Regions from separate parts of the Frondihabitans sp. VKM Ac-2883 genome, predicted to be linked through region 1. Evidence: predicted binding sites of a transcription regulator. Region 1 holds the regulator's gene; the other holds the start of a gene.
The links. The regulator HrcA, encoded in region 1, represses chaperone genes, less so after heat shock. The targets are predictions, from matches to a motif close to TTNGCACTCGNNNNNNNCGAGTGCNAA.

Region 1 (3,732 bases):
GAGTGCCGCCAAATGCTCGCCCGGCAAGATCCGTGCCGGCATATGACGGCACTCGGGGCTTTAGCCAGTGCCTGGCTGGCGGCAGGCCGAGCAGCTTTTGCCGAGTGCCGTCCAATGCGCGCGGTGCCGGTGCCGGCGCCGATGCAGCAATTGGCGGCACTCGGGGGTCCGCCGACGCGCAGCAGCTCGCAGAGCGCCTCAGGGCTTGATGAACTCGATGCTCAGCGGGTAGCGGTAATACTCGCCTCGATTGGCCGCCAGCGCGGCGATGATCGAGAAGACGATGTTGACGACCCAGACGGCGCCCACGATCAGAAGGCCGATACCGACGATCGAGAGGAGGCCGCCGACGAAGCTGGCGATCAGCATCGTCAGCTGGAAGTTGAGGGCGACGCGAGTGTGCTCGCGGATGAAGGGCCCGCGGTCGCGCAACAGCAGGTAGCCGATCAGCGACGGCAAGAAGTAGAAGATGCCGCCCACGTGAATCAGCGTGGCCCAGAGCTTCTCGTCTTCGGGCCGGAGCGGCTGCTGCGGCTGGTTGCCGCCGTAGGGAGGCTGATTTCCGCCGTACGGGCCGTCGGTCGGGGGCGGAGGGGGAGGTGTGCCGGTCATGTCTCGCCAATCGTCGTCGGTCAGCGAGCCTAGCGGCACGCCCCGCCCCACGACCAGGGCTTGTCGGGGGCGTGGAGTACCATTGGCAGTCTCACGGAGCGAGTGCCAGCCGTGCGACGTTCCGAATTTGTGGAGGGAGGCGACCGTGGTCAGCGAGCGAGGTCTCGAGGTTCTCCGCGTCATCGTCCATGACTACGTCGAGTCGCGCGAGCCCGTCGGTTCGAAGTCGATCGTCGAGCGCCACCAGTTCGGTGTCTCCGCGGCCACGATCCGCAACGACATGGCTCTGCTCGAAGAAGAAGAGCTGATCGCCGCGCCCCACACGTCGTCGGGTCGAGTGCCCACCGACAAGGGGTATCGCTTATTCGTCAACCAGCTTGCCGACCTGCGGCCGCTGTCTGTCGCCCAGCGCACAGCGATCGAGACGTTCCTCGGCAACTCGTCCGATCTCGACGAGGTGCTCTCGCGCACGGTGCGGCTGCTGTCGCAGCTCACCAACCAGGTCGCGCTCGTCCAATACCCCACGTTCTCCCGAGCCACGGTTCGTCACGTCGAGCTCGTTCGTCTCAGCGAGACCCGCCTGATGACGGTGCTCATCACCGACTCCGGCCACGTCGAGCAACGCAGCATCGAGACGGCGATCGCGGTCGACGAGGCCTTCGTCGGCGAGCTCCGCGCGAAGCTCAACACCCGTGTCGGCGGCAAGACGCTCGCCGAGGCAGCCGCCGTGCTGACCGCGCTGCCGACCGAGTTCCGCCCCGAGCGCGCCGCCTTCGTGGCGGCCGTCTGCACCGCCCTCGTCGACGAGGCGACGGCAGGCCGGCAAGAACGCCTGGTCATGGCCGGCACAGCGAACCTCGTGCTCACCGAAGACGACTTCTCGGGCAACCTCTTTCCCGTCCTCGAAGCCATCGAAGAGCAGGTCACCCTGCTTCGACTCTTCGGCGAGATGCGCGACGGCCCGGCGGGCGACGCCGACGTCATCGCGCGCATCGGACGTGAGAACGACTCGTTCGGCCTCGGCCAGACGTCGGTTCTCGCTAGCGGCTACACGGCGTCGGGTGGCGAGGTGGCCCGGCTGGGCGTCCTCGGCCCCACCCGCATGGACTACTCAAGCAACATGGCGGCCGTCCGCGCGGTGGCACGCTACCTGAGTGGCCTTCTCGGCAACGACTGAGACGATTTCGCACCCTTTCCCGTCGGATCCTGAGCTTCAGGATCCCTCCCCAAGACTCACCGAATCACCTTACGAAAGCACGACGGAGACCAGTGGCAGATCACTATGACGTCCTCGGAGTCGAGCGCAGCGCGACCCCGGAACAGATCAAGAAGGCGTACCGGAAGCTCGCACGCGAGCTCCACCCCGACGTCAACCCGAGCCCCGAGGCATCGGACCGCTTCAAAGACGTCACGCACGCCTACGACGTCCTGAGCGACCCGCAGCAGCGGGAGCGCTACGACCTCGGCCCGCAGTCGGGCTTCGGGGCCGGTGGTGGCGGCGGCGCCGGTTTCGGTGACATCTTCGATGCGTTCTTCGGCGGAAACCAGCAGCGCCAGGGCCCCAGGTCACGCCGTGAGCGTGGGCAGGACGCCCTGCTGCGCCTCGAGGTCGACCTCGAAGACATCATCTTCGGCGTCCAGCGCGACATCGAGGTCGACACGGCCGTGCTGTGCGAGACCTGCAACGGCTCGTGCTGCGCACCGGGTACCAGCCCGCAGACCTGCGACATCTGCCACGGCACCGGGTCGATCAACCGCCAGGTGCGCTCGCTCCTCGGCAACGTGATGACCTCGAGCCCCTGCGGCACCTGCCGCGGCTACGGCACGGTCATCCCGAACCCGTGCCCGACCTGCCAGGCTCAGGGTCGCGTCCGCGCCCGCCGCACGATCCCCGTAGACGTACCTGCGGGCGTCGACACCGGCATCCGTCTGCAGATGCCCGGCCAGGGTGAGGTCGGCCCCGCCGGCGGCCCGAACGGCGACCTCTACCTCGAGGTCAAGGTCAAGCACCACGACGTCTACAGCCGCAACGGCGACGACCTCCTGGCAACACTCGAGGTGCAGATGGCCGACGCCATCCTCGGCACCACGACCACGGTCAAGGCGCTCGACGGCGACATCTCGGTCGAGGTCAAGCCGGGCACGCAGAGCGCCGACGTCGTCACCATCAAAGACCGCGGTGTCACGAGGCTTCGGGGCACAGGTCGTGGCGACCTCAAGATCGGCATCCAGGTGGTCACCCCGACCAAGCTCAGCCACAAGGAGCGCGAGCTGGTCGAGAAGTTCGCCTCCGGCCGCAAGCACGACAAGCCGCAGCTCTCGCAGTTTCAGCAGGGTCTCTTCGGCAAGCTCCGCGACCGGTTTCTGAACTTCTGATCGTGGCGCACTTCTACCTCGCCGACGAGCTGACCGAGACCTCGGTCGGCTCCGACGTGGTGCTGACGGGCGCCGAAGCCCGGCATGCCGTCACGGTGAGCCGGGTTCGGGTCGGCGAGGGGCTCCGTGTCGGCAATGGGCGCGGGCTCGTCGTCGGGGGCACCGTGCAGGAGGCGAGCGGAGACAGACTCGTGCTTCGCGTCGAGACAGTGGCGGCGGATCCTGGTCCGCTTCGCCGTGTTGTGCTCGCACAAGCGCTTGCGAAAGGCGATCGCGACGAGCTGGCCGTGCAGGCGGCCACCGAACTCGGGGTCGACGAGGTCGTGCCCTGGGCGGCGGGGCGCAGCATCTCGCGCTGGGAGGGGCCGAAGGTGGCCAAGGGCCTGGCACGCTGGCGCGCCATCGTGCGCGAAGCGACCAAGCAGTCGATTCGTGCGTGGCAGCCGACGGTGTCCGAGGTGGCGACGACGCCCCAGCTCGTGGCCCGGGCGGCGACAGCACGAGTGCTGGTGCTCGAACCCACGGCGACCGTTGCGCTCTCCACCGTCGATCTGGGCGACGAGGCCGACACCCGCGACGTCGTGATCGTTGTCGGCCCGGAGGGCGGCGTGACGCCGCACGAGATCGAGGCGCTCGAGGCTGCCGGCGCCATTGCTGTGCGCCTCGGCGACTCGGTGCTCCGCACCTCGACAGCGGGCCCGGCCGCGCTGGCCGCGCTGAGTCTGCGACTCGGGCGCTGGTGAC
Region 2 (3,732 bases), on a different contig from region 1:
CAACCTCATGGGTAACGCCATGCGATTCACCGACCACGACGCTCCGATCGAGCTCGCCGTCCAGGCCGACCCCGGCCGAGGCATGGCGACCATCGACATCATCGACCACGGCGAGGGCATCCCGCCGCAGATCCGCGAGAAGATCTTCCAGCGCTTCTGGCGGGCCGACACCTCGCGCACCCGCGACACCGGCGGCTCGGGTCTCGGCCTCGCGATCGTCTCCGGTATCGTCGCCGCCCACCATGGCGACGTCGACGTCTTCGACACCCCCGGCGGCGGCGCCACCTTCCGAGTCTCGTTGCCTCTGATGCCTGCAGGCCCGGTTCCCACGCTCTCCTGACGCTGCGTGCGCCGCTGACGCCCGGCCGGCGCCACCCCGCACGAACCGACGCGCTTAGGCCAAACCGACCCGGCGCGCCACGTCGCAATGGCCGATCCGCGTCACCTTGCCGCAGAGCGCCCCACCAGCACGCCCCACCGGCAGCACGCCCCACCGGCAACGGCAAAGGCCGGCTCCCCCGAGGGGGAACCGGCCTGAGTCGTGAAGCGAAGCGGACTTAGAAGTCCATGCCACCCGTGGGGTCGCCGGCCGGGGCCGGGTTCTTCTCGGGCTTGTCGGCGACGACGACCTCGGTGGTGAGGAAGAGGCCGGCGATCGAGGCAGCGTTCTGCAGAGCGGAGCGCGTCACCTTGGCGGGGTCGATGATGCCGGCAGCCAGCATGTCGACGTACTCGCCGGTCGCGGCGTTGAGGCCCCATCCGACGTCGAGGTTGCGCACGCGGTCGACGACGACGCCGGGCTCCATGCCCGCGTTGAAGGCGATCTGCTTGAGCGGAGCGTCGATGGCGACACGCACGATGTTCGCACCGGTCGCCTCGTCGCCCTCGAGCTCGAGGGTGGCGAGAGCGGTCTTGCCGGCCTGGATCAGCGCGACTCCACCACCGGCGACGATGCCCTCTTCGACGGCGGCCTTCGCGTTGCGAACGGCGTCTTCGATGCGGTGCTTGCGCTCTTTGAGCTCGACCTCGGTTGCAGCGCCGGCCTTGATGACGGCGACGCCACCGGCCAGCTTCGCGAGGCGCTCCTGGAGCTTCTCGCGGTCGTAGTCGCTGTCGGTGTTCTCGATCTCGGCACGGATCTGCTTGACGCGACCGGCGATCATCTCTTCGTCGCCAGCACCCTCGACGATGGTGGTCTCGTCTTTGGTGATGATGACCTTGCGGGCACGGCCGAGCAGGTCGAGGGTGGCGTTCTCGAGCTTGAGTCCGACCTCCTCGGCGATGACCTGACCACCGGTGAGGATGGCGATGTCCTGCAGCTGCGCCTTACGACGGTCGCCGAAGCCGGGAGCCTTGACGGCGACCGACTTGAAGATGCCGCGGATCTTGTTGACGACGAGGGTCGCGAGAGCCTCTCCGTCGACGTCTTCCGCGATGATGAGGAGCTGCTTGCCCGACTGGATGACCTTGTCGACGATGGGCAGCAGGTCTTTGATGTTCGAGATCTTCGAGTTGACGATCAGAACGTAGGCGTCTTCGAAGACGGCTTCCTGGCGCTCGGGGTCGGTGACGAAGTACTGCGACAGGTAACCCTTGTCGAAGCGCATGCCCTCGGTGAGCTCGAGCTCGGTGCCGAACGTGTTCGACTCCTCGACGGTGACGACGCCCTCTTTGCCGACCTTGTCGATCGCTTCGGCGATAAGTGCGCCGATGGTGGGGTCGGCAGCCGAGATGGACGCGGTAGCGGCGATCTCGTCCTTGGTCTCGATCTCTTTGGCGTTCTCGAGCAGCTGCGCGGAGACGGCCGCGACGGCCTTCTCGATGCCGCGCTTGAGGCTGATCGGGTCGGCGCCGGCGGCGACGTTACGGAGGCCCTCGCGCACGAGTGCCTGGGCGAGGACGGTAGCCGTCGTCGTGCCGTCTCCGGCGACGTCGTCGGTCTTCTTCGCGACCTCTTTGACCAGCTCGGCGCCGATCTTCTCGTAGGGGTCGTCGAGCTCGATCTCTTTCGCGATGGAGACACCGTCGTTGGTGATCGTGGGGGCGCCCCACTTCTTCTCCAGAACGACGTTGCGACCGCGCGGGCCGAGGGTGACCTTTACAGCGTCGGCAAGAATGTTCAGGCCGCGCTCGAGGCCGCGTCGGGCCTCTTCGTCAAAAGCAATGATCTTAGCCATGTGGTTTTTCGTCCCTCCCGGACGTCGTGGGGCACGCTGCCCCGGCTGGTGCCGTATATCAGGTGAGTCTTTTGGCACTCCCTCATCGAGAGTGCCAATTGATTCTGGCACTCTGCCGTATCGAGTGCAAGTGCTCTCAGGAGCCCCTTGGGCAAGGATCCGAAACCCCCGAGACCGCCCGCCCGTCGCCTCCCGAAACGGTCGCCCACACGAAAAACGCCGCCCTCGCGGACGGCGCTTCTCTGCTCTGACGACTCAGGCGAGGCGTACGGCTTCGGCCTGGGGGCCCTTGTTGCCCGTCCCGACCTCGAACACGACGGCCTGGCCCTCTTCGAGCACCTTGTATCCGCTCATGTCGATGGCTGAATAGTGGACGAATACGTCCTGCCCGTCTCCCTCGACGGTGATGAATCCGTAACCCTTTTCCGCGTTGAACCACTTCACGGTTCCGTTGGCCATTTCGTACTCCCTAGCTGTGTCTGTCGGTGGCGCTGCCCAGCCGGCACGGACCGGTGCGGAGGGGCCGACTGATCCCAGATAGTAATAAAGAGCCGGGCCGAAAAGGGGGGTGCCGCCCGAAAAATTGGACCGGGAGGCGCCAAACGGCCTGTTGTTTACACGGCCGTAACCGAAGGCGTCATTTTCCGTCACGCAGCGCTGCGAGACGCTGCTTACCGACGGCTCACGACTGGGCGTTAAAGTCGGCTCCGAGGATCACCGTGATCGTCGCGCCGGGGAACGCCGTGCTCTGCTCGACCGTGTTGATCCCGAGCGACTTCGCGATGCCGAGGGCGATCGACTCGTTGTCGGCCGCCGAGTCGTCGTAGTAGACCACGGAGGTCGAGACCTGCGACGACGCGTTGCCCATGTTGCCGACGATCCAGCCGGCGTTCGTCAGGGTGGTTCCGGCGGTCGAGGCGAGGCCCGTGGTGGTGGTCGCGTTGAGCACGGTGATGGTCGTCTTCGTGGAGTCGACCTTCGACGGGTCGGCGAGGGGCGTGGCTGTCGGAGTCGCCGCGGGTGTCTTGGTCGCCCCACTGGTGGCGGTGCCCGTCGCCGAGGATTTCGGCGTCGCAGTGCTCGAACTCGTCGATGCCGAGCTACGGAACTGGAAGCTGTCGTTGGTCACGGTGAGCCAGGCGATGCCGCCCGCCGTCAAGACGCCCACGGCGAGGAACGCCCACGCGAAGACGATCAGGCCGCCGTGCCGCCGAACGCCGGAGCGGTGGGCGCCGACGCGCAGCAGCGAGTCGGGGACGCCATCGAAACGGTCCTGAGGGAACTTGGCCATGCGGTGTCTGGTCTTCCGTGATCGGGCGGTCAGCGGCCGAAGGTCCGGGCGCTGCGCGATGCGGCGCGGGAGTCGCGCAGGCGCAGCAGCCTCCCGACCAGCATCGGCGCGTAGGCAAGTGCATCGGGTCTTTCTATGAGCGAACCGAGCAACTGCTGGTATCGCGGGGCAGAAAGGCCCAGTTCCGACCGGATCGCCGCCGCTTTTCGCGGAGGTGAGGCGGGGGCATTCTGCTCGAAGTCGAGAAGGCGCCGATCGCGGTCG

Region 2: a site for HrcA is predicted at 2,249-2,275, ahead of groL (chaperonin GroEL). Genes of this name have one in related genera too.

Annotation. Positions count from the first base shown of each region.
Region 1 is NZ_JADKSF010000004.1:177,509-181,240, forward strand. Features, by position in the region: gene ITJ49_RS09335 (DUF4870 domain-containing protein) at 199-612, opposite strand; gene hrcA (heat-inducible transcriptional repressor HrcA) at 758-1,789, shown strand; gene dnaJ (molecular chaperone DnaJ) at 1,882-2,988, shown strand; gene ITJ49_RS09350 (16S rRNA (uracil(1498)-N(3))-methyltransferase) at 2,991-3,731, shown strand.
Region 2 is NZ_JADKSF010000001.1:11,821-15,552, reverse strand. Features, by position in the region: gene ITJ49_RS00095 (cell wall metabolism sensor histidine kinase WalK) at 1-340, shown strand, start outside; gene groL (chaperonin GroEL) at 558-2,177, opposite strand; gene ITJ49_RS00085 (cold-shock protein) at 2,433-2,636, opposite strand; gene ITJ49_RS00080 (LytR C-terminal domain-containing protein) at 2,860-3,468, opposite strand; gene ITJ49_RS00075 (DUF3263 domain-containing protein) at 3,498-3,732, opposite strand, start outside.